Linked DNA regions of Salmonirosea aquatica. The protein of the gene in region 1 interacts with the protein of each later gene in a pairwise test. Links are inferred from orthologs where the notes say so. Each region holds a gene or a part of one and is shown in the gene's direction. Other genes may lie near its edges. The genes, in order: GBK04_RS07330 and GBK04_RS05460.

Region 1 (15,877 bases):
AGCTGGTACAAGTCAGTAAGCAGGCTTAGCGAAGTATCATAAAGGCGGTTGATCAATGTAGTCGAGAGTTGAAAATTGAAAATGGGTAAGGTACCCTGAAAGTATCACTTTCCATTTTCAACTTTCAATTTTCCCTTAAAAAACTCCCCTTCATCCCCATTTTTAGCCGTTTTAAAATAATTCTCTTCTTTCGTGCAACTTTCTGTCCTTCCTTCGCATCACTAGTCCGAAGGCTTGAAGTACGCATTGCACCTATCCACTCCACTCATCCAAATTATATTCCTTTTGTGTAATAAAAGGTTCTATGCAATACATACTACCTACCTTTGAAGCATAATAAACGCTAGCGAAATTCCATCGCAGCGAAAACATAACCATCTATTAGCCATGAAATTTTTTACCTACCTGGTAGCTCTGCTACTGGTTCCGGCCTTTCTTTGGGCTCAGAATAACGACCGCGGCTCCATATCTGGCTCCGTCCTCGACGAAAAACAGGCCGCTTTTCCCTTTGTCAATGTACTGCTGCTAAAAGCTAAGGACTCCACCCTGGCAAAGGGCATGACCACCGATAACGACGGTAAGTTTGCGTTTGAACAGGTGGAGGCAGGCCGCTACCTGACGCTGGTTTCGATGGTCGGGTACCAAAAAGTATACAGTCCCGTCTTCGTGGTGGCCAATGCACCTGTTCAACTTTCGGCCGTGACGCTTTCCGTCAGTGCCGAGCTACTGAACGAGGTGAAAGTGTTAGCCCAAAAACCTTTCATCGAGCAGGAAATCGACCGCACGGTCGTCAATGTAGAGAATAGCATCGTATCGGCTGGGGCCACGGCGCTGGAAGTACTGGAACGCTCGCCGGGTGTGGTGGTAGACCAGCAGAATGATCGTCTTCAATTGCGCGGAAAAGCGGGAGTCATCGTGCAAATCGATGGCAAACAGACCTACCTTTCCCAAACGGAATTGATGAACTTGCTTCGTAACACGCCCAGCGACAACATCGAGAAGATCGAACTGATCACCAATCCGTCGGCCAAGTACGACGCGGCCGGCAATTCGGGAATCATCAATATCAAGTTCAAAAAGAACAAGAACTTTGGCACCAACGGCAACTTCTCCCTCGGAGCGGGGTACTCGCGCTACGGCCGTGGCAATGGTTCGCTGGCGCTCAATCACCGGCAGGGTAAAATCAACATTTTCGGTAATGGTAGTTTTTTTGCCGGAAAGGGGTTCAACAATAACAATATCTACCGCAAGATTCCCTACGAGGGCAATGTGACGATTTTCGATAACCGCACCGAGCGGATCTGGGAATCGCAGAATTACAGCGCCCGCGCCGGAATGGATTACAGCATCTCGGACAAAACCACTCTGGGTGTACTTGCTTCGGCTTTTTTCAACGACTGGGCCACCCCCGAAGGGATTGCCACGACCCGTATCCTGGACGGAAATCTCGACTTGCAGCAGTCGTTCGTGACCAAATCTACCAGCGGCCAAAAGCTTAAGAATGTAACAGCCAACGTGAATGTGAAGCACAAATTTGATGACAAAGGCAAGGAGCTGACCTTCGATGCCGACTACGTGCGCTACGGTGGACAAAGCTTCAATAACCTGAATACTACCTACTACAAACCCGGCGGTGCAATGGATGGTACCCCCGATCTGGTGCGCAACCAGATGCCTTCGACCATCAACATCGGCGTGGCCAAGATGGATTACGTACAGATGCTGGGTAAGGGAAAATTCGAAACCGGACTGAAAACCAGCTACGTGGCTTCAGACAATAACATGACGTTTGAGGTGAAGCAGGATGTCTGGACGATCGACCCCAACCGCACGAACCGATTTAAATATACCGAAAACATCAATGCGGCTTACATCAATTATGGCGGCAAGCTGGGCACCAAAACTTCATATCAACTGGGGTTCCGGGCCGAGCACACACATTCGGTAGGCAATTCGGTGACGCTGAACGATGTACGCGACCGCAACTACCTCAATCTGTTTCCGAGCGTATTCCTGTCGCGGCAGCTGGATAGCAGCAACGTGCTGAATTTCTCGTACAGCCGCCGCATCGACCGGCCCAACTACCAGTCGCTCAATCCATTCGAGTTTTATCTGGACCCTTATACGTTTCAGCGGGGCAATCCCAACCTGCGTCCGCAGTATACCCACGCAGTGCAGTTGACGCACGTGTACAAGAATTTCCTGAACACCAGCCTTTCGTACAGCCGAATCAACGATCTGATCGCCAGCGAGGTACCTCACCAGATTGCGTCTGAGAACAAAACCTACGTGACCACCGAGAACCTCGACAACCAGGACAATCTGAACCTGACCGTTTCGATGCCGATTCCGGTGGCGAAGTGGTGGACGCTACAGGCCAACTTTACGGGTTCGTACAACCGCTACAAATCCTATTACCAGGACGCGCTGTACGATGTGGAGCAGTTCAATTACAATATAAACGCCAGCAATCAAATCAAGATGGCCCATGACTGGACGGCCGAGCTGTCGGGCTGGTACAACAGCCGCGCGGTGTACGGGTTCTTTGTGGCCAAGCCGCAGGGCATGATCAACGTGGGCTTGCAGAAAAGCATTTGGGAAAAGAAAGGTACCCTGCGCCTGAACGTCAGCGACATTTTCTGGATGAACAGATTCCGGGGTACCTCCGAATTCCAGGACATCAGCCTTCGAGTGAATTCGACGTGGCCCAGCCGTCAGGTACGTCTGACGTTCACCTACCGATTCGGTAATCAGAACGTGAAGGGTGCACGGCAGCGCAATACCGGTGCCGACGATCTGCAGCAGCGCGTACAAACGAATTAATACCCAGTAAAGACGCGACTTTGCGCGTCTGGCGGGTCAAAGGTCTAATCCTCATACGATTAGTTTAGGTTAAGAATCCAGAAATCCATTCCTGAGTCAGGGATGGATTTTTTGTTTCGTGGTCGGGTACCGAAATGGAATAGTAGCCTGGAAAAACAAAATTGCTAGTCAAATAGTACTCTTAGGGTACCCGGCGCATCGGTCGCCCTGGTTCGTTTTGTTCTTCATCAGCCCAAACCTATGCTTTCGCGCGTTGCTCTTACAGTCAAAGACCTTTCCCGTTCCCTTGCCTTTTATGAAAAAACCCTGAATTTCAGGCCCATGGGCCGCTACACGATCGACGCCTTTACGGCCGGTCGGCTATTCGGAATGCCTGAGGACGGTATGACCGTGGAGGTAGCCGTACTTTCGCTGGGGGATGAAACCATCGAACTGATGGAGTTCCAAACCTCAGCCACCGGCGATGAGATTCCGGCGAATTCCCGAAGCAATGACCGTTGGTTTCAACATCTGGCCCTCGTTGTCAGTAATATGGACACAGCTTACGAACATTTGAAAATGTTCGACATTGAGCCGATTTCTCCGTCGCCTCAAACGCTGCCGGGGTATCTGGAAGCGGCCGGAATTTCTGCCTTCTACTTCAAAGATCCCGACGGACACGTACTTGAACTCATCCATTTTCCCGCTGACCAGGGTGAATCCAGATGGCATCGACGAAAAGCAGGCCTTTTTCTAGGCATCGACCACACCGCAATTGTGGTGAAGGAAACGGCCGCCAGTTGGCCGTTTTACCAAAAACTCGGCCTGAAAAAAGATTCCCAGACCAAAAACTACGGCCTCGAACAGGAGAAGCTCAACCAGGTGGACGGTGCCCGGCTTCTCATCACGGGCCTGAGATTTGGTGAAGGCATGGGCATCGAATTCCTTGATTTCAAAACTCCGACCGACGGCAGGCCATTTCCAACAACCGCCCGGCCCAACGATCTGATTCATTGGCATACCGTGGTCACGGTGGAGGATGTGGGCAGGGTTTTCGATGAACTTATGACCCTGGGGTACCCTCTGATTTCAAAGAGTATTACGGCGGTCAGTACCCTGAATGGGGAAGCAAAACATGGTTTTCTACTGCGTGACACCGATGGACACGCAGTACTGATTTCAGAAAAATAATTTACCCAAAACATTTCCTTAACACGTGAGCGACACCCACTACGACATTATAATTATCGGTACCGGCGCCGGAGGTGGCACGATGCTGGATACGTTGAGAAAATCGGGCAAACGGATTCTGGTATTAGAGCGAGGTACCTTTCTGCCCAAAGAAAAAGCTAACTGGGATGCCGGAGAGGTATTTCAGAAAGAGCGATACCATAATGCCGAAGACTTTCTGGACGACAGAGGGGAACCCTTCCAGCCCGAGACTTCCTACTGGGTGGGGGGCAGCACCAAATTCTACGGCGCTGCCATGTTCCGCCTGCGCGAAACCGACTTTCAGCGCGTACAGCACGCGGGGGGCGTATCGCCCAAATGGCCACTGACCTATGCTGATTTCGAACCCTATTACACCAAGGCTGAAAAACTGTATAGCGTCCACGGCAAAAGCAACCTGGACCCCACCGAGCCCTACCGGAGCGCAGGGTACCCCCACGATGCCATCAGCCACGAACCAGTGATCCAGGAACTGTACGACACCCTCACCCACAAGGGGTACCGTCCTTTTTACCTGCCGCTGGGAATCCGGCTCAATGAGCAGGACCCGCTCCGCAGCGCCTGTATCCGCTGCGACACCTGCGATGGATTTCCTTGCCTCATCGACGCTAAGGCCGACGCGGACGTTACCTGTATCCGCCCGGCCCTGAATGATTCGAACGTCACGCTGCTGACCCATGCGCGGGCTACCCGCCTCCTGACCAACGCCCAAGGCAACGAAATAAAGGCGGTGGAGGTAGAATCCGGAGGTAGCCAGCGACAATTTTCGGCGGATATCGTCGTGGTATCGTGCGGAGCGATCAACAGCGCATTGCTTTTTCAGCAGTCGGCCACCGACCGGCACCCCGACGGCCTAGCCAATCGGTCGGGACAGGTAGGTCGCAATTTCATGAAACACCAGAACGCCGCCATCATGGCCCTGAGCCGGCAGGCCAATCCCACGGTTTTTCAGAAGACCCTGGGATTGAATGATTTTTACTATGGCGACAAGGAATTCAATTTCCCGATGGGACACATCCAGTTGATGGGCAAAGCCAATAAGGATATGATCGGTGCCGATGCACCCGCTCTGGCCCCTGACTTCGTGCTGGAGAAAGTAGCTCACCACACGACCGACTGGTGGCTGATGGCCGAAGACCTGCCCGATCCTGACAATCGGATCGAGCTGCGCAAGGGAAAGAGAATTCTGCACTACAAGGCGAATAACGAGGAGGGGTTTAATCGACTGCGCACAAAATGGAAGGCCATTTTGCAAGAATGTACCCCCTGTGACTCCACGCTCGACCATACGCTATATTTTGGCAAAACCATTTCGCTGGCAGGCGTTTCGCACCAGAACGGAACCATGCGCTTCGGTACCGACCCGGCTACCTCCGTACTGGATTTGAACTGCAAAACCCACGAAATTGATAACCTGTACGTAGTGGATGCCAGTTTCTTCGTGTCTAGTGGAGCCGTGAACCCGTCGCTAACCATCATTGCCAACGCCATCCGGGTGGGTGAACATATTCTGGATAGGATGAAATAGCCGGGTGGAGAAACGACCGTCGGAAAAATCTGGAACGAAGTTTTTTGTGTATGGCTGAAACTTTACAGACAAATGCCCCACTTGACCCACCCGGCTCCCACGAATTCCTGGAATAAGAACGAATGGCTGATTACCAACGGCCTCGGCGGCTACGCTTCTTCTACGCCTAGCGGCCGCAATACCCGCCGCTACCATGGGCTCCTGGTAGCTTCCTTCGACCCACCCACCAACCGCCGGGTGCTGGTTTCAAAAGTGGAGGAAACCGTAACAAATGAAGCAGATATTTCCTTCGAACTCTTTACCAATCAGGCCGGGACGGAGGGCAACGAATTTCTGGTCGGTTTTGAAGTCCATCCTTTTCCTACCCAACGCTTCGAGACAGACGGCATTGCGCTGAGTAAGTCGCTATGCATGGTGCAAAATTCCAACACAACGGTACTGGAATATTCAAATATCGGCGCACAGACCTTAGCCCTTAAAATTAACATAGTACTGGTCAACCGCGACTACCACAGCTTGCAGAAAAAGGATGCGGGGTACCTCTTTACTACGCACAACTCAGAAGCGGTAAAACAGATTACGGCCTCCCCCGGTGCCAAACCCTTGTACCTGGGTTGCGATGAAAAATTTTTCTGGACTGAAATCGGCGCTTGGAAAGAAGGCTTCGAGTACGGGGAGGAACAGGAGCGCGGCCTGGATTTTCGGGAGGATTGCTACACGGTGGGAGCAGTAAGCCGTCGCCTGGAACCTGGGGAAAAATGCTACCTGACTTTCTCTACCGAAGCAAATATGGCCAGGGCCGACGGTCAAATTTTCCGAGAAAAAGCACTGGATTTTTATCAAAACAACACCCCTGCTACCGATGATATTTTTCTGAATGATTTGATCAGGGCGGGTCAGCAGTTTCTTGTGCACCGCCAGTCCACCGACTCGGCTTCGCTCATTGCGGGGTACCACTGGTTCACCGATTGGGGGCGCGATACGATGATTGCCATGCGCGGCCTTTGCATCGCGCTGGGCAAAAAAGCCGAATCCGAATCCCTGCTCCGTACCTTCCTGCATTACCTTGACCGGGGTATGATCCCCAACCGCTTCCCGGACGTCGGCCAAACGCCCGAGTATAATACCATCGACGCTACGCTGTGGCTATTTGTGATACTGCACGATTTTCATGAGCGATTTAGTGATCTGGAATTTATCGCAGAAGTTTTTCCAAAACTCACCGAAATCATCGAGTATCACAGGGCGGGTACCCGCTACGACATTCACGTCACGAAGGAAGGCTTGCTGTTTGGCGGTGAGGGGCTGGTTCAACTTACCTGGATGGACGCCCGCATGGACGACTTTGTACCTACCCCCCGGCATGGCTGTCCGGTGGAGATCAATGCACTGTGGTACAATGCCTTGATGATCCATCAGAAGTTTTCACAAATGCTAAAACTGGGCGATGGTTTTACGGACGACATCCGGCTTTTCGTGGAAAATTTTGTCCGCTTTTTTTATAATGAACAGGGGTACCTTCATGATGTAGTGGTACCCCACGAAAAAACTGACCCGAGCATCCGTCCGAATATGATCTACGCCGTCAGCCTGCCCTATACCACCTTGACCCGGGAGCAGCAAAAAGGCGTTGTTTTAACTGTCCAACAGCATTTACTAACGGACTACGGCCTGCGTACACTCAGTCCCGGGCATCCTGATTTCCAGCCTGTATACGGGGGCGGTCGCTATCAACGCGATGCAGCCTACCATCAAGGTACCGTATGGCCTTACCTGTTGGGCGATTTTATCGAAGCCTATCTGAAAGTACACGACGAAGCGCCCCACGCCAGGGCGCAGGCCAGAATCTGGCTCAAACCGCTCGAAATTCATTTTTACGAAGAAAACTGCCTGCATGGCATTTCCGAAGTATTCGATGGCCTCACGCCCCGCATCGGCAAGGGTACCATTCACCAGGCGTGGTCGGTGGCGGCCCTGATCCGGTGCCTTCTGGCCTTACAGAATTAACCCCAATCAGCTTTTCTAGGGCCCAGTACATTTTTTGCTTCTGGCCGCAGGCCTGCATTTCAGCCGCAGGTCCGGAATGAATTTTGGCATTTTCACCGTACCTTTGCGGCATGATTGCGATAACGAACCTCAGCTATTACCTCGGCGACCGCGCGCTCTACGACAGCGCTTCGCTGCATATCAAACCCAAGCAGAAAATCGGCCTGATCGGCCTGAACGGCACGGGAAAATCCACATTGTTGCGCCTGATCGACGGCGAATATCAGCCCGATGAAGGTACCATTTCCAAATCGGGCGACTGCTCCATTGGTTTTTTGAATCAGGATTTGCTCTCTTACCAAAGCGATGACTCCATTCTGTCGGTGGCGATGCAGGCCTTTGAGCGGCAGAACGAACTGCAGGTACAGATCGACAAGATTCTGCACGAAATGGAAGCCAACTACCGGGACGAACTGGTGGATAAGCTGGCCCGCGCCCAGGACGAATTCGAAGCCCTGGACGGCTACACTATTCAATCGAAGGCGGAGGCCATTCTGGAAGGATTGGGTTTTTCGACCGACGACCTCCACCAGCCCCTGCGGCTGTTTTCGGGCGGTTGGCGGATGCGGGTGATGCTGGCCAAGCTGCTGCTGCAAAAGCCCGCCCTGCTGATGCTCGATGAGCCTACCAACCACCTGGACCTACCTTCTATTCAATGGGTGGAGAAGTACGTTCAGAACTACGAAGGGGCTGTAATTGTAGTTTCCCACGACCGCGAGTTTCTGGATAATGTGGTGGATACGATTGTGGAGGTTTCGGGCGCGAAACTGAATCTGTACTCGGGGAATTATTCTTTCTACGAGGAAGAAAAAACGCTACGCAACGAAATCCAGCGGGGGGCTTACGAAAATCAGCAGGCCAAAATCCGCCAGACCGAACGCTTCATTGAGCGGTTCAAAGCCAAAGCCACCAAAGCCCGGCAGGTACAGAGCCGCGTGAAGGCCCTGGATCGCATGGAAACGGTAGACGAAGTGATCGACGAAAACGCCAAGGTGCATTTCCGGTTTCAGTTTACGACGCAGCCAGGCCGCCACGTGTTCCAGTTGGAAGATACCTCCAAAGCCTACGGTGAGAAGCTCATTCTTGATCATACTAATATCAGTATGGAGCGGGGCGATAAAATAGCCCTGATCGGCGCTAATGGGCGCGGAAAATCCACCGTGCTCCGGATCGTGGCCGGCACGGAAGACATCGAAGGTACCCGGCGGCTGGGACATAACGTGTCGTTCACTTTCTACGCCCAGCACCAGCTGGAGTCGCTAAACATCACCCACAACCTGATCGAGGAGTTGAAATACGCCAACCCTACCAAATCCGAAACGGAATTGCGGACGGTACTCGGCTGTTTCCTGTTCACCGGCGATGATGTGTTCAAGAAAATCAAGGTACTCTCAGGGGGTGAGAAATCGCGGGTGGCGCTGGCCAAGGTACTTCTCTCTCAGGCCAACTTCCTGCTGCTCGATGAGCCTACCAACCACCTGGATATGCAGTCGGTCAATATTTTGATCCAAGCTCTGCAACAGTACGAAGGTAGCTACATCGTGGTGAGTCATGACCGGTATTTTGTGGAGTCCATCGCCAACAAAATCTGGTACATTGAGGATCATCAGATCAAGGAGTACCCGGGTACCTATGAGGAATACGAGTTGTGGCTGGAAGAACGCGGCCTGGAGTCGGCCGTGAGCGAGAAGGCCATTGTCAGCAGTGCGCCGCCGCCCAAAAGCACCGCCGCCCCGGCCTCCAACAATGGGCAGAAAAAAGAGGGTACCCCCAAGCCTGACAATCAGAAAGCGCTGAAACAGGCGCAGAAATTGATCAGTGAGTTGGAAGCAACTATTTCGGAACTGGAAACCGAGAAGAAAGCTCTCGAAACCCAACTGGCCGATCCGGCTTCGTACGCCGAAAAAGGTACCTTGGAAAGGTTGAACGAACAATACGCCCATACTCAAAAGAAGATCGCCGACACTACGCAGGCCTGGGAAGTCGCCATGCTGGAAGTAGAGGAATTGAGTTAGGTACCTAAATCTTCCGTTTGGTCATAAATGTCACGTATTGGCAGAGTAAAACCGATGCTGCTCAGTTCGATGCTGCCCTCGAGAGTATAGTTTTCGGACATGAGCGACCAAAAACCCCGTTCGCTTTTGCGAAATACTTCAGCGGCCACCCTCTGCGAATCGATTAGCGCGTACTCTTCCAATGTGGGGATACTACGATATAACTGAAATTTCTCTCCTCGATCGTAACTTCCTGTACTCTTGGAAAGTACCTCGACAATAATCTTAGGATTCAGGAGCGTATCGTTTTTTTCGTCTATGAATTCTTCTTTTCCGCACACTACCAGTAGATCCGGATAGGTGTAGAGACTATTGGCAGGAATATGGATCCGTAAGTCGCTGGAATACGAACGACAGGACTTGCCTTTTAGAAAAAAACCTATGTCAATTGACAGATTTTCCGTAATCCGGTTGTGATTGCGTCCAGCGCCAGCCATGGCAAACATCTCTCCCTGATAGTATTCACTTTTGTACTCAGCTTCGCGTTCGAATTCGAGGTACTCTTTGAGCGAAATCTTTTTTGGGGGTTGGGCCGTCATAGGCTTCGGCACGTTGTTTTAGCAAAAATAACAAATATCGAAGGCAATCCCGATAAATAACGCCGTCGTTAGGCGATCTTAGGTATCTTTTCGTTTAGTTTAACGGTCGGTTAAAACCTAACTTCATATTTTTCCAATCCCATGTTTCGTGCCTGCTTCCTATTGATATTGTTTAGTCTTTCCGTCATTTTCAATACGTTCGGGCAGGCGCAGTTCGCTGATGTGCGGCTGGAAGATTACATTTATTCCGAAACCATCAAGACCGTTCTGCTGTATCCCGCTACCGGCAGCCCCGATGATCCCCGGCGGCTTATTGGCCCGCCGGTCATTCAGTTGGGTGGCGACCGGCCGCTGGCGCTGGAATTTGACGATCTTACCGCCGACTACCGGGGGTTTCGGGCGAAGCTCATTCACTGCAATGCCGACTGGAATAAATCGGTGCTCAACGACATTGAATATACTTACGAGTACAACGATTATCCCATCACCGAATTCCGGCAGTCGTTCAGCACGAAGGTACCTTACTACCACTACCGGCTGGAGGTACCCCGCGTGAAGGTTTCGGGCAATTATGTGCTGGTGGTTTATTCGGAGCGGCAGCGCAAGCCCGTTTTCACTCGCCGTTTTATGGTGTACGAAAATCAGGTACGCATTGCCGCCCAGGCACGCTTTTCGCAGGGTATCCGGGAGCAACGCACCGACCAGCAAATCGATTTCAGTCTCGATTACAAAGGCTATCAGATCATTTCGCCTCAGAACGACCTGAAAGTATTTATCCGCAAGAACTTCCGTTGGGATAACGCAAAGTCAGGTTTCAAACCTACCAATGTACGGCCCTTCGATCAGGTACTCGAATATCAGTTTTTTGACCTGGAAAATACGTTTCCCGGCGGCAACGAATTCCGCTATTTCGATAGCCGCACGCTGGCGGCCCGGGGTTACGGAATTTATGAATTGGAACGCTTATCCGAATTCACCCGTCTGATTCTGGCCCCTGACGAATCCCGCGCGCGAGGCGCCTACATTCAAATGGACGATTTGAACGGACAGTACATCGTGGATCAGCGCGAATCGGGCCAGGGTAGTAACGAAGCTGACTATACGCCCGTAGTTTTTACCCTCCGCATTCCTGAGGTACCTGGTGCGTCGGTTTATGTAAATGGCGGCTTCAACTTATGGCTTCTCAATGATCTTAATCGCATGACCTACGACGCCGATTCTGAGTCCTACCGGGCGGTCATTCTCCTTAAGCAGGGGGTGATAAATTATGATTACGCCACGGTTGATAAAACCTCAGGTCAGGTAGACGAGTCCTACGTAGAAGGAAACTACGCTGCTACTGAAAATGATTACGATATCCTGGTGTACAACCGCCCGCCAGCATCCCGCGCCGACAAACTTGTAGGCTATCGTACCGTAGAATGGAACCGCCGCCGTTAGGTGTGAATTCCTGACGAAGCTTAGCATGGGCCGGTTTATTAAGTATTCCCTTTTCTGACTACAGTCCTTTTCGCTGAACCCCTATTTCCATTCTTTTAAGCAAAAATGGAGCTAGGGTCAGTAATTTTGGGGCTATTTGTACGCAATTGCTGGATATTTACCGAAATGTACCTTAAATTACAACCTAAGAAAATCTTGTAATAATTAAATTATTTATAAGATTTATTATGATTTTATAGTTATACCGATACATTTGCGTTTAAAGTATAGTTTTTGTGTACAAATCCTAAATCCACCGATCTCCACATGCCTCAAATAGAAGATACTTTCGCCATAACACCCAACCTGCTGGTAACCCGCCGTGAAACTGATATCATTGACTGCCTGACTGATCATAACGAAATGCCCCGGGATTTTGAAGAGAACCAGGTACGTTCATTTTTCGTAGGAAAAGACTTTCATCTGGTACTTTACTTTCCGCAGCAACAAGACCGCGGTTTCCAGATGTTCGTAGTACGTGATTTCTCGATCCATGTGGACGAACTATTCATGCTGCGCGATCTTCTGGCCCAATTAATTCAGCAAGGCCAAAACACGGCCATGATGAAAAAAGCCCATTATCGGGTAGACCATATTCTGCACATGGCGCACACTTTCCGGGCTCTGCTGCATAACAACGACCCACTGCCCGAAGACGATTACCTACCCGGGGCATTTCTGAATCATTGATATTACGAAACAATAAGCAAGAAGAAAGGCGCGGAAAGAATTTTCCGCGCCTTTCTTCTTGCCTCACACTGGCCTATCATCACTAATCGTCAGCCAGGGCTACACATTGAACCGGAAGTGCATGATATCGCCGTCCTTGACAACGTACTCTTTACCCTCCACGGCCATCTTACCTACTTCCTTTACGCCTGCTTCCGTCTTGTACTGGACATAGTCGGGTAGTTTGATTACTTCGGCCCGGATGAATCCTTTCTCAAAATCGGTATGGATCACGCCCGCCGCCTGAGGAGCTTTCCAGCCCCGCTGGATGGTCCAGGCGCGTACTTCTTTTACACCCGCTGTGAAGTAGGTGATCAGGTTAAGCAACGAATACGATGCCTTAATCAACCGACTCAGCCCGGATTCCTGCAGTCCATATTCGTTTAGAAACATAGCCTGTTCCTCAGGATCTTCAATTTCGGCAATCTGTTCTTCGATGGCCGCGCACAGCGTAATCACTTCGGCGTTCTCGTCCTTTACGGCTTCGCGCAGTTTCTCCGAAAACTCATTGCCCGAAATCATCGATGCCTCATCTACGTTAGCCACATACAACACGGGCTTGATGGTAAGGAGCTGCAGATCACCGATAGCGCCTTCGCGTTCTTCGGGAGTGAAAGGCAGGGTCCGGGCGCTACGTCCCGCTTCGAGGGCTTCTTTGTACTGTTTCAGAATTTCCAGATCGGCTTTGGCTTTAGCATCTCCGGCGCGGGCACCTTTCTCGACTTTCTGAATTTTCTTATTAACCGATTCCAAGTCTTTGAGCTGCAACTCGATGTCAATGATTTCCTTATCAAAAACCGGATCGACCCTTCCTTCCACATGCACCACATTGTCGTCCTGAAAACAGCGGATTACGTGTACAATGGCATCTACCTCCCGGATATTGGCCAGAAATTTGTTGCCCAGACCCGCCCCCTGACTCGCGCCCTTGACCAGTCCGGCAATATCTACAAACTCGATGATAGTCGGCAGCACCTTCTGAGGTTTCACCAACCCCGTAAGTATCTCGAGGCGCTCATCGGGTACCGTGACCACCCCTACATTGGGTTCGATGGTACAAAAGGGGTAGTTGGCCGCTTCGGCCTTGCCACTGGAAATGGCATTAAAAAGAGTGGATTTTCCTACATTGGGTAATCCTACTATTCCGCACTGTAAGCTCATTTATTTACGGGATAATTGACCGCACTGGCGGCCTGGAATGAATGAAATGGACAATATACCGTGGCTTGGATAAGTACCTATACGCCACGCAGCTACGCTTTCTGCGAAACAAAGCGCAAAAGTACGGATTAACGGGCTAAAAACTAAAAAGCCTCCGGAATGAATCCCGGAGGCCTTGAAATATATCAATTCCGCAGTAAAGTACAAATCAAATGATTGGGTATAAATGGATCACCATAGCCTGCTTTTTATCCTTTGAGTTTCCTTCCTCCATCCATTGAATTGCTACTCCCATTTCAATTCGGTCCCATTGAGGCCATCGAATTCCTCTTCCTTCACTTCATACTGAGAAAAATCAAAATCCGGCATCAGTTCGGTTTTAATGTGGTTCACAGATTCCTGCAAAGCATCGATAAATTTGTCAAAGTCTTCTTTGTACAAAAACAATTTGTGTTTTTCGTACGTGAAGCCATCTCCCTGCGGATGACGCCGGCTTTCAGTAATTGTGAGGTAGTAATCATTGGCCCGTGTCGATCGGACATCGAAAAAATATGTGCGTTTTCCTGCCCTTACCCGTTTTGAGTAGATTTGCTCTCTGTCTTCCACTATATGTAGCAATTTATGGTTAAATCGAACGCTAAAATAGAAAGTATATTGTTCGTAACAAAAACTTTTCTCGATAGCTTTCCTAAGCCAGTACCCCTAAATTTATATATTTTGATAAATACGTTGTACTAATCAAATATTTAGTACATTCTTAAAATGGCTTTCCGTTATCTTTGACGAAAATTGCCAGGAAGAGTACCAGTCAGACGCCTGATCTTTCGTATCAATTCAAAGGTAGTCTGGCTTCATGTTTCACCTAACCCCTAGGGTATGAACATTCAATCCTTCTTTATCTATCTGCTGGTCAGCTTTGCAAAACCCTCCCCCGATCTGCTGGCTGACCTTGGTAAAACCCAAACCGGAATCGCCTCGTACTATGCGGCTAAATTCGATGGGAACAAAACGTACTTCGGCGAAATTTTTGACAACCAGGAAATGACCGCCGCCCACCCTTCCCTACCTTACAACACGCTGATTGAGGTTACGAATCTTGCCAACAACAAAAAAGTTACGGTACGGATCAATGACCGGGGACCGCACTCCAAAAGCCGGGTGCTTGACCTGAGCCGGTCCGCCGCGCGGGAAATTGGGATGGTAGCCACCGGTGTGGCCAAGGTGATTGTGAAGGTAATCGGACGGGATGGCCTAATTCTGCTCGCCTCCCAAAAAAAACCGGTTCCTGCCGACGTCCCTCAGGTAGCGGAGCAAAGCAAACCCGTAGAGGAGGAAGGTTTTCTCTACTAGGCTTTCCCGAGAAATAAACTGAGCGTTCGTATCTTCGTGGGAGAAACTTACGTTATGGGTTGGTAGCCGATAGCGAACAGCCCATTCATTATGAATAAACGCCCACTGGATTTATCGAAAGTAAGGGAATTCGGAAACCTGGAGTTCCTGGCCCGGCAAATGGTCGAAGGCTTCATCACGGGGCTGCATAAATCGCCTTTCCATGGGTTCTCGGTGGAGTTCGCCGAGCATCGCCTCTACAACACCGGCGAAAGTACCCGGCACATGGATTGGAAGGTATTCGCCAAGACTGACCGTCTGTTTGTGAAGCGCTATGAGGAAGAAACCAATCTGCGCTGCCATCTGCTGCTCGATACCTCATCATCGATGTATTATCCCGAAGCAGACTACGGCAAAATAACGTTCAGTATCATGGCAGCCGCCTGTCTGGCGCATTTGCTCCAACGCCAGAAGGACGCCGTAAGTTTGACCACTTTTTCGGATCAGATCGAGGTACAAACGCAGGTCAAGTCCACGCCTTCGCATATCCACAAAATCCTGCTTGAGCTGGAAGGTTTACTACAAAAGCCCCGTCCGCTCAAAAAAACTTCCGTGGCCGAGGTGATTCACCTGATCGCCGAGAAAATCCACAAGCGTTCGCTGGTTGTACTGTTCAGCGATATGTTCGAAGATCTGGAACATAGCGAGCAACTTTTTTCGGCTTTGCAACACCTGCGGCACAATATGCACGAGGTACTCCTTTTCCACGTCACCGACCGTCGTACCGAGGAGCAGTTTGCCTTTGAAGACCGTCCCTACGAATTCATCGATCTGGAAACGGGCGAGAAAGTCAAGGTACAGCCGCATCAGGTACGTGACCAGTACCAAGCGTTTGTGAAACAATTTTATCAGGATCTCAAACTCAAATGCGGTCAGTACAAAATTGATTTCATTGAGGCTGACATCGCTCAGGGATTTGA
Region 2 (16,217 bases), 470 kb from region 1 along the record:
ACCGCTACTTGCGAAAAAGGTACCTGTATCAGTGCGAAGGCTACCATAACGATTGACGTCACGACGACGCCTCCGCCAACGGTTGTATGCTCAACCGACAGTATTTGCAAGGGAGGCAGCGTGACCCTCCTCATTGAAAACTGTGCAGGTACGGCTAAGTGGTCTACCGGCCAAACCGGAGTCGCCATTGTGGTTAGTCCGGTAGTTACCACAAACTATACCGCAAAATGTGTAGTGAACGGCTGCGAGAGCGCAAGCTCAGGAGTATACAAAATCAATGTCGTTGAGCCCTTGAAGCCCGTGCTTGTAGCTTCCAAGAATTCAATCAATGCGGGAGATTCGACAAAAATTACGGCTACGGGTTGCGAGAATGGCATGTTGGAATGGTCAAATGCAAGCGCTGGAAACAGCATAACGGTTTCACCCACCAGCACGACTACCTATACAGCCATCTGCATCGTGAAAGAATGCATCAGCGATACTGCCAAGATTACCATTATGGTGAATGGATGTGATGTGGTAGCCCCCACTATCACGGCCAGTTCACCGACGGTATGTGTCGGCGATTCGGTTACCTTGAGGGCAACTGGATGCACGCAGACAGTAGTATGGTCTACGGGCCAAACCGGGCCTAGTATTACAGTGGCCCTGAGTGCGACCAAAACTTTTACTGCCTCTTGCAAAGTAGACGATCTGTGCACCAGTACCCCTTCAAATGCCGTGACCGTAAGCGTTACGAAGCTAAGCGTACCCACCATAGCCGCAAGCTCGAAGAGCATCTGCTCGGGTGATAGTGTCAAGCTGACCGCCATGGGTTGTGAGGGTAACGTGATGTGGTCAAATGGAATGACAGGAGCCAGTATTTTTGTAAAACCAACTGCCACTACATCGTTCAGTGCCGTATGCAAGCTGGGGAGCTGCGAAAGCAAGCCCTCACTGGCCTGCGTCATCACGGTAGGTAAGCCCGAAGCGCCTGCGATAGTTGCAGCAGCTACAACGGTGTGCTTCGGTGAATCCGTTAATCTGACGGCCAGTGGTTGTAGTGCAAACGCCACAGTCACCTGGTCAAATGGTCAGACGGGTAGTTCAATTGTTGTTTCTCCTGAAGCTACCACGACCTATACCGCCAAGTGTATCACTTCGGGCAACTGCCAGAGCAATGCCTCAACCCCCGTAGTCGTCAAGGTGGTTCCAAAGGTAGACAAGCCGCTTACTCAGAATCTGACGAACAGCTGTCCTGCTACAACGGTGAATCTGACGCTGGGAGTCACCAGCACGCCGAAGAGCACGGGTGGTACCTTCATCTACCGCAAAGGAATCACGCCAGGATCAACAGCTGTTGAAAACCCAGCTTCGGCTCCCGCAGGTACCTACTATGTGTTTGAGCAGACAACCGCAGGCTGTTACAGCGCGCCTTCGATAATTGTCGTGACGATTACCAACTGTAACAACCCGGTAGCTTGTGAAACCAATCCTGCCACTGCCAACGCGGGTAATGACGCTACGATTTGCGCAGCGGTATCCTATCAGCTAACGGGATCAATTGGCGGAGCTGCCACCAGCGCGACATGGACTACCGACGGAACCGGAACCTTTGATAATCCGGCCTCATTGACCGCCACGTATATGCCATCACTGGCAGACATCGGGAAAGGTTCGGTAACGCTCAGCCTGAAGACGAACGATCCCGACGGAGCAGGTACCTGCAAGTCAGCAACAGATTCAATGGTACTTACGCTTAAATCCATCAAAATCCGTCCCCGGATTGCAATAAACGGCGTAACAAAAACCGATACAGCGACGACTACCCTCACCGTGTGCGCCGGTGATTCGGTTGTACTTACTGCTCTGGATCTGCTGGATGAAAGCTCATCGGCCTACACATACAAATGGAACGGGGGCGCTGCTTCTTCGAAGGTAAACTTCGTAGTGAAAACAAGCGGTACCTACTCGCTGACGCTGGTCAATAAAGACGGTTGTACCTCGATCGCCTCACCGAAAGTCATCATAATTGTGAAAGATGCTCTGGTTAAGCCTATCGTGTCCAACAAGCGCAACACGTGTCCTGCGACTACAGTTGACCTGACAACAGCGATTACCGGATTGCCTGCGAGTGGAAACTCATACATCTACCGGATTGGAGCTTCACCGATGTCTGACGAGATCGTATCACCCCAAGCGGTAGGTGCCGGAACCTACTACGTGTTTGAAAAATCGAGCATGGGATGTTACAGCGAACCAGCCAAGATCGAAGTAAACATCGTGGATTGTGCTGCTGATACAGTAAAAACGGACCTAGCCATTTATAAAACTGTTGACAAAACCACGGTCAATACCGGCGGAGAAGTTACCTACTCGATTAAGATCAAGAATAACGGACCTGTGAACGCCACGAATATCACAATCCTTGATATACTCCCGGCGGGCATAGAGTACATTGCCGGAGTAGGGTACAGCATTGAAGGAAATGTGATCAAAGGGGTGATTCCTGCTCTTGCCGCCTACGACAGTTTGATCTTCTCTTGTGCTGTAAAGGTGACTGGGGTGGGACCCATCAAAAATGTAGTCAGGATTGCTAATTTTGATCAACTGGATTCAAACCTGTCCAACAACGTCTCCGAGGTCGACATTGTGGCAACCGGCGGACCGATTACCAAGGCAAATTCAATTGGGGTAGCTAAAATGGCCGGGACACCCGTTAAGATTTCCGAGGGCGTATACGATGTTCCCTATACCATCATGGTCAAAAACCTGGGTACGAATGACCTGACCAAAGTCCAGGTAGATGATAACCTGTCGCTTACCTTTGGAAATGGGGCGGTAATTGTTCCAGGAAGTATATCGGTCACAGCAGATCCAGGATTTACGGTGAATCCGCTGTACACCGGCGCGGGAGCCAACACGGGCTTGCTGGTTGATTCACTCAGTACTTTGCCTCATGGTGTGATGCGCGACATTATGCTGACGGTACGTGTGGATGTGACTAAAGCTACCACGACCACATTTAACAACATTGCGATGGGTTCAGGAATGGGAGCGGATCGTAGTATGGTAGCGGATAGCTCTACTGTCGGCAACAATCCTGATCCTGACAATGATCTCGATCCTACCAATGACAGTAGTCCCACTCCGATTGTACTGAACAGCGTTCCCGGGGAAGCCAGAATTGGAGTAGCCCTTGCGGTGAAGGATACCGTACGCCAATCGAACGGAAGCTATAACATCACCTACGTGGCCATTGTCAAGAACTATGGTACGGCAGCGCTCACTAATGTACAGGTGACCGATTCACTCTTCTCGGTGTTCAATACCAAAACCGGAGCCACATTCCGGAAGGTAGGTACTCCAAGAGCAAGTAATATCAGCCAGCTGGCGGTTAATCCCGACTTCGATGGAATTAATGATGTAGAGTTGTTAATCAGTTCCAACAGTCGACTGAACGCCGGTGCCACCGATACCCTGACGTTTACGATCAATGTTTCCACCGACGGACGCAGTACCCCCTACATGAACTGGGTATATGCTTCGGCTAAATTCGGAACAATAAGCGTTGCGGATAAATCGACGAACGGCCTGAAGCCTGACCTGAATGGAAACAACGATCCGACCGAGGCGGGCGAAAACGAATTGACACCGATTGTAATTCCGGGTGGTACCAAGATATTCATACCGGAGGGCTTCTCACCCAATGGCGACGGTATCAACGACTACTTTGTGATTCGCAACACGGGTGGCAAGAAAGTGATCCTTGAAATTTACAACCGCTGGATGACCCTTGTCTATAAGAACAACGATTACAAAAACGACTGGGATGGCACCACCAACAATGGACTGCGTGTAGGAAGCACCAGCCAGGGACTGCCGGATGGAACGTACTTCTACGTCGTGAAACTTGAGAATGGAGAGCAGTTTGTAAGGTACCTGACTATAACACGCTAAGATTATGATACGAAATTCTAGAACGAAGAACTGGGCCTTACTGGTACTGCTAATCCTTGGGGTTGGCAGTACCAAAGTACTCGCGCAGCAGGACAAGATGTACTCGCAGTACATGTTCAACATGATGGCGCTCAACCCTGCCTATGCAGGTAGCCGTGATGTGTTAAGTGCTACGGGCCTGTATAGGAACCAGTGGGTCAATGTGGAGGGCGCGCCCAAAACCATGACCTTTACCCTGGATGCTCCTGTCAATAAGGAGCGGGTGGGCCTTGGCCTGCAACTTTACAATGATCAGATTGGCTTACAGACCGAAACGGGTGTCTACGCTTCCTATGCCTTCAAGATTCGGGTAGGCGAGCGCAGTACGCTGGCGCTGGGCCTTCAGGCTGGAGCCACAAGCTTTCGATGGAGCCTTACAGAAGCCGTATTGTCGCCCGGAGGCGGTAGTGATCCTGTCTTTGGACAAAACATTTCGAAGATACTTCCCAACTTTGGGACCGGAGTCTACATCAGTAATGATAAGTCGTATCTGGGTATTTCAGTCCCTCAGTTGATTGCCAACAACCTTACTGAATACAACACAGGCGACAACCGGGCTAAGCAGAAACGGCATGCCTACCTGATGTCGGGCTTTGTGGTAGGGCTAGGCAGTACCCTCAAATTGAAACCTTCATTACTGGTCAAATATGCAGATGGAGCGCCCCTGGGCGTAGATGGAAACCTTAACTTGTGGATCAATGACCGCATCGCGATCGGTACCTCCTATCGGCATAACCAGTGGAGTACCCTAAATAACAGCAGTGGATCGGGCAACAACATTAACAACTACATCAGTGATGCCGTCGTAGGCATGGTGGAGTTGCAGATTACAGACCAGTTCCGCCTGGGATACGCCTATGACATGATGTTGAATGGACTGAAGCAAACGAATTTGAGCATCAACTCGGGCAGCCACGAAATAATGCTCCGCTATGAGTTTGGTTATGGGAAAAGCAAGATTCTGACACCGCGCTATTTCTAACGACCTAGTCGTACCACTTCCCACACATTCGCATATCAGGCATATTCTCCCAAGGTACTGTAGCCCAGTTTCTATGAGAATATGCTTTTTTTGTTTCAATTGTTAAAACACACACTGATGAAGTATTTTACTATTCAACTGATCCTCCTTTTACTGGTGTATCGGGGTTGGGCCCAGTCGACGATGGAGCTGGCCGATCGGGAATACAATTCGCTTGCTTACCTTAAGGCGGTCACCCTTTACGAGGAGGCCCTGAAAAATCCTAGCCTTAACAAAGGTGAAATACTTTCGGCACAGGCCAAGCTGGCTTACAGCTACCGCCAGTTAAAAGATATGCCGAATTCAGAAAGGGTGTTCCGGCAATTGATAAGCGACTTTGAGCAGGACTTGCCAGCCGAATACGTCAATTGTTATTTGTACTTTGCACAGGTGTTGGCCAGTAATGGTAAATACGGAGAAGCGCAGGAGACATACGAGAAATACAATACTTTGAACGCCGAAGACCGTCGGGGCAGTAAATTCTCCAAGCTGTACAGCAACGTGGCGCTTCTTACTAAAAACGCCGGTTCTTACAAAGTCGAACATCTCAATATGAATAGTTCGGCGGCGGACTTCAGCCCTACCTACTATAAAGACGGACTCGTGTTTGTGTCAGGACGTGATGAAGCGCTGGCCATCAAACGGGTTTTCAACTGGGACGAAACGTCTTTTCTGGATTTATACTATCTACCCAATCTAAAAAAAATCAAAGGGCAGGCTACAGCCTCGCTGGGCGGTTCGATCGATCCGGTACCCAGGATAAAGCGGCGTTGGAAAAGTGTATTGGGTATGGATGCTTATACGGCCCTTACGCCAAACGACTCCCGCACTGTGGGCTTTTTTGCCGGGGTTGCCTATAATACCAATTTGGGCTATGAAGAACGCCCGCTTACCGAATCACAGCGATTTAGCAAGACTCTTAATACAAAATACCACGAAGGGTCGGCTACCTTTACCGCCGATGGAAACCGGATTATCTTTACCCGTAATAACTACAATAATAACAAATACAAAACCAGCCAAGAGGGTATTAATAAGCTCAAGCTCTACACGGCAGAGCTGGTGAATGGAGTTTGGACGAACGTGGAGGAATTGCCACTGAACAGTGACGAGTATTCATCGGGACATCCCGCACTGAACCCTGACAACACCTTGCTCTATTTTGCTTCCGACCGTCCCGGTGGCTTGGGCGGTACGGATATCTATGTGTCGCGTTTTGAGAACGGAGTCTGGACCGAACCCCTCAATGCAGGACCGGAAATCAACACCAAAGGCAATGAAATGTTTCCTTTTGTGGACCCGGTGGGCAATCTTTATTTTTCATCGGACGGCCATGCCGGCATGGGTGACCTGGACATATTTTACGCTCCTATGGAATCCTATTGCAAAGCAAAAAAAAGCATAAACCTCGGCGCACCCATCAATTCCAATCGGGATGACTTTGGGTTGATTACGGACGCAGAGCGGACGACGGGCTATTTCAGCAGCAACCGAAAAGCGGGAGGGATCGATGACGACATCTACCGGTTTAGCCGGCAGGGCCCCCTGTATGCATGCCGCGACCTGACCGTGGCCGTATTTGACGAAGCTACCGGAGAACCCCTTGTGAATGCTCTAGTAGAGATAGAAAATAAAAGCAATCCCGGCGGAGAGCGACAGGTGAAGACCGACAGCACGGGCAATGTACTGCTCTGTTTGACGGCCGAAAATCAATTTACGTTTGTGGCCTCCCGCGAAGGCTATCAAAACAGTACCCTGGGGTTCAGTACGGAGGCATTTGACGATGAGCGACCAACGAGCCTGGAGATACCCCTGAAGCGGACTGTGGCTCCCAGGGGGCAGGAACCCACGGTTATCAACAACGCAACCGGTAGGGTCCTGGCCCGTCAGGGTACCCGGCCGCTGCCGGGTGTGGTGGTCACTATTAAGGATGCTACCGACGGTACCATCCAAAACACAACCACCGATGCCAGTGGCAATTACGGATTTACGGCGGTACCCGGGCATAACTACACCCTGGATGTGAAGTCGAATGAATATGGTACCTTCGGAAAGCAGGTAATTGGTTATAATCCTGCTACTAACCTGGATCTGGATATTCAGATGTTCGAAAAAGGCGACGTGGTCAAAATCGACAACATCTATTATGACCTCGATAAAGCCACGATTCGTCCCGATGCGGCCTTTGAGCTAAATAAGGTAGTGGAAATACTGGAAAAGTACCCCATGATGCGCATAGAGTTGGGTTCCCATACGGATAGCCGCGCCACCGCGCGGTATAACAGAATTCTGTCGAACGACCGGGCCAAGGCGGCTCGCGAATATCTGATGTCGAAGGGGATCTCAGCCGACCGAATTACTTCGAAAGGCTTTGGAGAAAGCCGACTGGTAAATAATTGCGGCGACGGTAGTGACTGCACCGAAGAGGAGCACCAGAAAAACCGGAGAACCGAAATACGGGTACTTAACTTTCAGTAGGTACCCCCACGGGACTGAATGAGGCAGGAGAAATTTTTCTCCTGCCTTTTTTGTATTTTATTGATGTGTTGACTTGATTATGTCTTTATTTGTCAGATTTCCTGGCCGCCCAGGTACCTGAACAGACTATTTGCTTATGAAATCAATTCTTTGCCGACGCGCCGTACTGGCCGGGACACTTGCCCTGGGAATGGCGCTGCTTTTTTATTCAGAGGCCCAGGCCCAAAAAGAAGTATTGTACGAGCAGTACATCCAAAACCCCATGGCCATCAATCCCGCTTTTACGGGTGTCCGGGAGGATTTCAATATGTCGGTGTTGCTCCGTCGGCGCTGGTTTTTCATTCCGAACGCGCCTATCACCCAAACATTTGCCATGGATGGCACCGTGGCCAATGGCAAGGTAGGGTTGGGACTTCAGGCCCTGAACGACCGGATGTCGCCCTATTATACCACAGGTGTGTACGGTTCGGCGGCCTACCATTGGGATGCCTCGGTAAGCTGGAAAGTATCCCTGGGGGCTCAGGGAGGGATTAACGTACTACCTGTCTATGATTTTGCCTCGGGTACCTCGCTCAATCGGGCCTTGGGAAGTTTCGGACTGGGGGTGTGGATTCATTCGGACGAATTTTATTTCGGCGTTTCCAAGCCGGAACTGTTGTCGCAGGGTTATGGCAACGGACAGAATTCGCTTGTGTACAGCAAACCCCTGTATATCACAGCAGGAGCCACGCTTCAGTCCTCCGATCAGGTCAAAATCATACCCAGTGTCTTGTTTGTTCAGGAGTCAGGCTCCAAGTTGCGGATTGACGTAGGGGGGCGGTTATGGTACGATGAAAAGATAGGCCTGGGCGCATTCTATCGCATGGCGAGGGTCAACTATGTGCAGCTCTCGGGCGAAGCTCAGGTAGGTCGAAATGTTCGCCTGGGGTACATTTACAATTCAAGGGCTATTGAGAGCAGCATCGTCGGGATCAACAACACCCCGATCAGCATACACGAAATCATGCTCAAATTCACACCGAATCCGTCGGGATTTCACATGAATTGATTCCTGTTTTTCCACTAAATTCCCTTGTGAGGAACCCTTTAAAATGGGTATTTTATATGCCTTGTTTGGAAACATCTCGTAACTTTGTCGCGTAAAAGAAAAATCACCACCCGTGATGGACAAATATTCGTATATAGCTAACTCAGACGGCGCTTACATCGAGGAATTGTACAATTCCTATAAGCAGGATCCCACCTCAGTAGATGGAGGATGGCAAAAGTTTTTCGAAGGCTTCGACTTCTACCAGAAGTACCCTTTGAATGGAAATGGCCACGCCAACGGGGCAGCTACTAAAGCCGCTCCTCCGAACGGCAAGCCCGTCGCAGCGCCGGTGGATGCTTCCCGGATCCAAAAGGAAATGGAGATCGTCCACCTGATCCGGGGGTACCGTTCGCGCGGGCATCTTCTAGCCCGTACCAACCCTATCCGGGAGCGTCGGGACCGTCTTCCCAGGCTGGAATTGGCGGATTTCAATCTGTCCGAGGCCGACCTGGATACGGTTTTTGAGGCAGGTACCGAAGTGTTTGGCAAGCCTGCTACCCTGCGTGAAATCGTGGACGCCCTGAAAACAATCTATACCCGCGAAATCGGATTCGAATATCTCTACATCCGGGATCGGGAACAGAAAAACTGGCTGCGGGACAAAATCGAGAAAGAGGCGCTGAATATGAATTTTTCCATTGACGAGAAAAAGCATATTCTTTCTAAACTCAACGAGGCGGTTGTTTTCGAGAATTTCCTCCATACGAAATACATTGGTCAGAAGCGGTTTTCGCTGGAAGGCGGCGAAACGACCATCCCGGCTCTGGATGCCATGATCAACAAGGCTGGCGAGATGGGAGTGGTGGAGGTGATGATCGGGATGGCCCACCGGGGACGCCTGAACGTGCTGGCCAACACCATGCGCAAAACCTACGAGCAGGTATTCAATGAATTTGAAGGCAATCTGCCCGATCAGGTCTGGGGCGATGGCGACGTAAAGTACCACATGGGATTTTCATCCCAGATCACTACCACGGGTGGCCAGCAGATGTACCTGAAGCTGGCGCCTAATCCATCGCACCTGGAAGCCGTGAACCCCGTGGTGGAAGGCTTTATTCGCGCCCGCGCCGATGGCATGTACAACAGCGATTATGATCGGGTACTTCCCGTACTTATTCACGGCGACGCCGCCGTAGCGGGGCAGGGGATTGTGTACGAAGTGACGCAGATGTCGGGCCTCGAAGGGTACTATACGGGAGGTACCATTCACTTTGTGATCAACAACCAGGTAGGGTTTACCACCGACTTCGAGGATGCCCGGTCAAGTATCTACTGTACGGATGTGGCCAAGATCGTGGACGCTCCGGTGCTGCACGTCAATGGCGACGATCCCGAATCGGTAGTATTCTGCATGCGACTGGCGGTAGAGTACCGTCAGAAATTCAACAAGGATATCTTTATCGACATGGTGTGCTACCGCCGCCATGGTCACAATGAGTCGGACGAGCCGAAATTCACGCAGCCCGTTTTGTATAAATACATCGAGAATCACCAGAATCCGCGGGAAATCTACCAGAAAAAACTGGCTGAGCGGGGTGATGTGGATGCCGAACTGGCCGCCACGATGGATAAGGAATTCAAGGCCCTGCTGCAGGAGCGCCTGGAAATGGTGAAGCAGAAGGTACTTCCCTACGCCATGCCCAAATTGGAGCAGGAGTGGAAAAGCCTGCGCGTATCTACCCCCGAAGATTTCGAGAAATCGCCTGCTACGGGCGTTCCTCTGGAAAGTCTGGAAAAAATCGGGCAGGCAATCACCACCCTGCCGGAAGGCTTCAGTACTCTCAAGCAGATTGATAAATTGCTCAAAGATCGCAAACAGATGATTTTTGAGGATAGGTCGGTTAACTGGGCTACGGCTGAATTGCTTTCCTATGGATCGGTGTTGCTGGATGGCAAAATCGTGCGGTTGAGCGGGCAGGATGTCCAGCGGGGTACCTTCTCGCACCGTCATGCGGTACTGCACGATGCCGAGACCAACGAAGCATATAACAACCTGGACCACATCCAGTCGGAGCAGGGTAAGTTCATGATTTACAATTCTCTACTCTCTGAGTACGGGGTACTGGGCTTTGAGTTTGGCTACGCGATGGCCAACCCCAATGCACTGGTAATCTGGGAAGCCCAGTTTGGTGATTTTGCCAACGGGGCTCAGGTAATGATCGACCAGTTCATTACATCCAGTGAAACCAAGTGGGACCGCTGGACAGGATTGGTAATGCTGCTGCCCCACGGCTACGAAGGCCAGGGGCCCGAGCACTCCAACGCCCGTCCCGAGCGCTACCTACAGTTGGCGGCCGACAACAATATCTTCGTTACAAACGTAACCACCCCGGCGAACCTCTTCCACATGATGCGGCGGCAAATGGCGTTTCCGTTCCGTAAACCGCTGATCGTGATGTCGCCGAAGTCCATGTTACGGCACCCCTTGTGTGTTTCGCCGCTGAATGATCTGGTGGAAGGACGTTTTCAGGAAACCATTGGCGATGCATTTGCCGATTCGAAAAAAGTGAAGAAGGTACTGCTGTGCACCGGAAAGATTTATTACGAACTTTTTGAAAAACAACAAAAAGAAAACCGCGACGATGTGGCCATCATCCGGGTGGAGCAGTTGCATCCTTTCCCCAAGAATCAATTGAACGCCTTAATCGCCCAATACAAAAAAGCAAAAGTATATTGGGTGCAGGAAGAGCCTTTCAACATGGGCGGCTGGACATTCATGCTACGCATGTACTCCGAGCAACCGTTGGAAGTGATTGCCCGGCGCCCAAGTGCCTCGCCTTCCACAGGTTTTGCCAAAATCCATGCCCAGGAGCAGGCCGAAATCATACGGCGGGCGTTTGAGTAGTTTTTGGCCGAAAGGGCACACGCTTGGTAGATTGGGTTACGAGCCTACCCGCTGTCGGGACACTCATAACTCATAATTCATAACTCATATCTATTTAAAATGGCTGAATTAGAAATAAAAGTACCCCCTGTGGGCGAGTCCATCTCCGAAGTGACCATAGGTACCTGGTTTAAGAACGAAGGGGATATGGTGAAAATGGATGAGGTGATCTGTGGCCTGGACTCTGACAAGGCTACCTTCGAACTGACCGCCGAAACAGATGGCATACTCCACATAAAAGCCCAGGAAGGCGATACCCTGGCCATTGGCGACCTGATTGCAACCATCGAATCCCAGGCGTCGTCGAATGGAGCCGCCACGCCGGAACCCGCCAAGCAGGATACACCTGAGAAAAAGGAAGCACCGGCTCCGGCGGCCCAGCCCGCAGCGGCGGCTTCCCCCTCGAAGGTAATCGAAATGAAGGTACCTACGGTAGGTGAGTCCATTACGGAAGTCACGATCGCTTCCTGGAACAAGAAGGACGGCGACCATGTAGAGCTTGACGAGATTATCTGCGAACTGGAATCAGACAAGGCTACTTTCGAGCTGCCTGCCGAATCGGCAGGTACCTTGCGGATTGTGGCGGCCGAAGGCGAGACACTGGAAATCGGGGCGGTAATCTGCCGGATCGAAACGGGCGGTACCGGCTCGGCCACTGCTTCCTCGACAGGAAATTCTGATAAAACAACCACTGCCCCTGAGGTACCTACGCTCCACCAGTCAGATTCGGACGACATATCGGCCAATTCGGCCCATACATCGCCCGTTGCGGCCAAAATATTAGCCGAAAAAGGTATAGATCCCAAAGACGTGAACGGAACGGGTGCGGGTGGAAGAATCACCAAGGAAGATGCTCTGAACGCTCAGAAATCGGCTCCCAAGCCCGCAGAAGCCAAAGCGCCTCCCGTGGGTGTTCCCGGAAATGCTGCTACGCCTGAGAAAGCCGCGCCTTCAGCGGATGGAGAACGGGGTACCCGGCGCGAGAAGATGTCATCCCTGCGCAAAACCATTGCCCGGCGGCTTGTGGCGGTCAAGAACGAAACCGCCATGCTCACTACCTTCAATGAGGTGGACATGAAACCAATCATGGATTTGCGGGCGCAGTTCAAAGATAAGTTTAAGGAAAAGCATGAGGTAGGGCTGGGCTTCATGTCCTTTTTTACCAAGGCAGTATGTGTGGCCTTGCAGGATTTTCCGGTAATCAATGCCTACATGGATGGTGATGATGTCGTGTATAATGACTTTTGTGACGTATCCATCGCCGTATCTTCGCCGCGTGGCCTGGTGGTACCGGTAATCCGCAACGCAGAAAAACTATCTTTTGCCGGAATTGAAAAAGAGATTGTCCGTCTGGCCACCCGCGCACGGGACGGTAAGCTGGGGATCGACGAAATGACTGGAGGTACCTTCACCATTACCAACGGGGGTATCTTTGGTTCCATGCTTTCAACGCCGATCATCAATGCGCCCCAATCGGCCATACTGGGTATGCACAACATCGTGGAGCGCGCCGTGGTGGTAAAGGGTGAAATTGTGATCCGTCCCATCATGTACGTGGCGCTGTCTTATGATCACCGTACCATCGATGGCAAGGATTCGGTAAGTTTCCTCGTACGGGTCAAGCAGTTGCTGGAAGATCCGGCCCGTCTGTTGCTCGAATTATAAGCGCAGCAAGCTGAGCGGTTCCTTTTTTCTGGACTAGATTTCCCATCAAAAGTCCGGTGCATAGCACCGGACTTTTTTTGTACTTTCGGCATAATATTTGTTAAGTAATTAAAAAATACACACACACATGATAAAGAAACTGATTCTGACGAGCGTACTGCTTTCCCTGGTTTTGGGATGTAAGAAAAACGACGATGGTACCTCACCTGATTTACAGGGAAGTGACTGCCTGATTAAGTCGGAAACTATTGATGGTAAGCCCTACCGTACCTATGAATACGACGATGATCAGAAGCTGTTTCGGATCGTCCAGAACGAAACTAAGGCGAATAACCGGGTAGAAAAGCGGTTTTCATTCGACTACGACCAGAGCGGCCGGGTAACTGCTTTCCGGGAAACCAATCTGCTGGCGCCTTTCAACAATTATCAATACGAAATGCATTACACCGCCGCCGGCTTGATTGACACGGTCAGGAAATCACAAATATTCAATTCCGGTCCCAAACTTCTTGAAACCTACATCTTGGAATATGACAGTCAGCGGCATCTTACCAAATATAAATGGGGCGATAACTACTGGCGCTACGAGTATGACAATGCAAAAAATGTGACCAAGTGGTTCGCGAAGTACCCCTCGGTTGCACCGATTGAAGGCCTGCTGGCTGAGTTTGGCAACTATGACGGGAAGCACAATACCTATGCATTCTCGACGCCCACGCAGCTGATCAATCTGGTAGGCGGGGGAGGAGCCAGCGCGCAGAATCCCGGTAGTTTCAAGTTTTACGAAGCCAGCCTCACACCAACCCAAACGGGCGTAGTCACCTACAAGTATAACGAACACAATCTACCTACCGAAGCCAGCATCTCTGTTTTTACGGCAGGCGGTGCTTCTTCTACACAGGTATATAAATTTGCTTATGAATGCTTGTGAATTTCGTTGAAAGATATTTCAGTCCCGTGCTTAACAGTACGGGATTTTTATTTTTGCTAAAATTCAAAATAGTATTCTATGAAAAACATTTTCTCCCTCCTTTTATTCTTTACGTTAGGGCACCTACCTACCCATTCTTTTGCACAGACTGAATTTGCGGCTGATTCGATTTTTATTAAAAAGATATTTGATGAATCACTGGCTAGAGGTAAAGCATACGAGTGGCTCAGAGTACTCACGACCGAAATCGGAGGCCGTTTGAGCGGCTCGGAGGGCGCGGAGAAGGCAGTAACCTACTCGCAGAAAGTGATGGAATCCGAAGGATTCGACCGGGTATTTTTACAAAATGTAAATGTACCGCATTGGGTGCGGGGAAAAGCTGAGAAAGCCTACATTCAGGCGGGTAGTAAGCAGATCACGGTACCGATAGCTGCTTTGGGTGGCTCGGTGGCTACGCCAAAAGAAGGTGTAAAGGCTCAGGTTGTCGAGGTGATGAATTTTGAGCAACTACGGGCGCTGGGGAAGGAAAAAATCCAGGGGAAAATTGTGTTCTACAACCGCCCGATGGACCCTACCAAACTCAATACGTTTGAAGCTTATGCCGGGGCCGTGGATCAACGCGGAAATGGCGCTACCGAAGCCGCCAAGCTGGGGGCGGTAGGGGCAATTGTACGTTCCATGACCACCCGACTCGACGATTTTCCGCATACGGGCGGTATGCGCTATGGAGCTGGGGTACCCCTCATTCCGACGGCGGCGATCAGCACCAACGGGGCCGAGCTGCTTAGCAAAACGCTGAAAGAAAATCCAGCCACGCAATTCTACTTTCAGCAAAATAGCGAAAGCCTGCCCGATGCTCCTTCGCACAATGTGGTGGGTGAAACCCGGGGAAGTACCCAAGCCTCCGAAATACTGGTCGTGGGCGGACATCTTGATTCCTGGGATCTGGCCCAGGGAGCACACGATGACGGCAGTGGGTGCGTGCAGGCGATCGAAGCCCTGCGCCTTCTAAAATCCCTGGGCTACCAGCCAAAACGTACCCTGCGGGCTGTTATGTACATGAATGAGGAAAATGGCCTGCGGGGAGGTGTGGCGTATGCCGACTCGGCCCGTTCCAAAAAAGAAAACCATCTGGCCGCCATAGAGTCAGACCGGGGCGGCTTTACGCCCCTTGGATTCGGCATTGTGGGCGACGCGGCCAAGAAAGCCAAAATTATGGCCTGGCAGCCCCTTTTTATTCCCTACGGTCTATATGCCATTGGTCCGGGCGGCGGCGGGGCCGACATCGGACCTCTTGCCCAGCAGGGCGCCACGCTTCTGGGGCTGGTACCCGATTCGCAGCGATATTTTGATTATCATCATGCGGCATCTGACAAATTCGAGGCCATCAGCCAGCGCGAACTGCAAATGGGAGCCGCATCCATGGCAGCGATGCTGTACCTGATCGACAAGTACGGACTTTGAATGTCTACCCTTTCGTTTCAGATTCCGTTTCTGGTTGGGAAAAGCCGTTTTCCCGCAGCATGGTCAGCACATTCTGAATGGCTTCGGTTTTGATGGCCGGCGCCTGAGTTTCTGTTTCGTGGCTTTTAATCCAGAAACATATTTTCATGCACAGGGCATTGGACTTGGTTTCTTCGATACTGACCGTAGGTACCCGGTCGGTATCGTGCAGCACACCCGTGGTGTCGAGTAGTGCCTTTTTGATGAGGGGAATAGCGCGCTTGTAATTTTCCCGATTGTCCAGGTCCACGCTGAATTCCAGGCGCAGGAAATTATCTACTGAATAGTTGTAGAGCGGGCTTTTCAGAATACCTCCGTTGGGTACGTACACATCTTTTCCATCCAGGGTTTTGATGATCGTCTCCCGCAAACTCAAATCGATGATTCGGCCATGTACTCCCTGCGTTTCGACCAGATCTCCGATTTTGAAGGGGCGTTTGAAGGCCAGGAGGATTCCGGCCAGAAAATTTTCGCCAATGTCTTTCAAGGCGAAGCCCAGAATAAAAGCCGACAGTCCGGCACCCGCCAGGATATTGGTGACGGCTCCGTTGAGGCCGATGGTACCCAGAGCGACGGACAGACCCAAAATCAGCATGAGCCAGTATCCTATGTCGCCCAGAAAGCCTGTCAGCAACGTGTCGTCCGTGTTTCGGGTAAGACGGGGAAT

Evidence for each region.
Region 2: the proteins of GBK04_RS07330 (region 1) and GBK04_RS05460 interact in binary tests that used the Escherichia coli proteins (3 or more experiments, as listed by UniProt). The link is inferred for Salmonirosea aquatica from one-to-one orthologs.

What each region holds. Positions count from the first base shown.
Region 1 is NZ_WHLY01000002.1:1,495,168-1,511,044, forward strand. Bases 7,201-10,149 are described here. They hold GBK04_RS07330 (ABC-F family ATP-binding cassette domain-containing protein), read left to right. Parts: upstream 7,201-7,677; coding sequence 7,678-9,621; downstream 9,622-10,149. Other genes in these bases: GBK04_RS07325 (amylo-alpha-1,6-glucosidase), read left to right, coding at 7,201-7,567; GBK04_RS07335 (Uma2 family endonuclease), read right to left, coding at 9,618-10,149. Outside these bases: GBK04_RS07305 (nicotinate phosphoribosyltransferase), read right to left, coding at 1-56; GBK04_RS07310 (outer membrane beta-barrel protein), read left to right, coding at 388-2,823; GBK04_RS07315 (VOC family protein), read left to right, coding at 3,064-3,993; GBK04_RS07320 (GMC oxidoreductase), read left to right, coding at 4,019-5,560; more of GBK04_RS07325, read left to right, coding at 5,633-7,200; more of GBK04_RS07335, read right to left, coding at 10,150-10,199; GBK04_RS07340 (type IX secretion system plug protein), read left to right, coding at 10,341-11,639; GBK04_RS07345 (hypothetical protein), read left to right, coding at 11,946-12,368; redox-regulated ATPase YchF, read right to left, coding at 12,468-13,568; GBK04_RS07355 (DUF3276 family protein), read right to left, coding at 13,854-14,186; GBK04_RS07360 (septal ring lytic transglycosylase RlpA family protein), read left to right, coding at 14,445-14,918; GBK04_RS07365 (DUF58 domain-containing protein), read left to right, coding at 15,009-15,877. UniProt on the Escherichia coli protein: Genetic data indicate it may be involved in ribosome assembly or function.
Region 2 is NZ_WHLY01000002.1:1,027,862-1,044,078, reverse strand. Bases 8,324-11,612 are described here. They hold GBK04_RS05460 (2-oxoglutarate dehydrogenase E1 component), read left to right. Parts: upstream 8,324-8,640; coding sequence 8,641-11,412; downstream 11,413-11,612. Other genes in these bases: odhB (2-oxoglutarate dehydrogenase complex dihydrolipoyllysine-residue succinyltransferase), read left to right, coding at 11,512-11,612; GBK04_RS05465 (PorP/SprF family type IX secretion system membrane protein), read left to right, coding at 8,324-8,525. Also shown: GBK04_RS05480 (Ig-like domain-containing protein), read left to right, coding at 1-3,939; GBK04_RS05475 (PorP/SprF family type IX secretion system membrane protein), read left to right, coding at 3,944-4,960; GBK04_RS05470 (carboxypeptidase regulatory-like domain-containing protein), read left to right, coding at 5,078-7,477; more of GBK04_RS05465, read left to right, coding at 7,614-8,323; more of odhB, read left to right, coding at 11,613-13,116; GBK04_RS05450 (hypothetical protein), read left to right, coding at 13,244-14,047; GBK04_RS05445 (M28 family peptidase), read left to right, coding at 14,126-15,511; GBK04_RS05440 (mechanosensitive ion channel family protein), read right to left, coding at 15,516-16,217. UniProt on the Escherichia coli protein: E1 component of the 2-oxoglutarate dehydrogenase (OGDH) complex which catalyzes the decarboxylation of 2-oxoglutarate, the first step in the conversion of 2-oxoglutarate to succinyl-CoA and CO(2).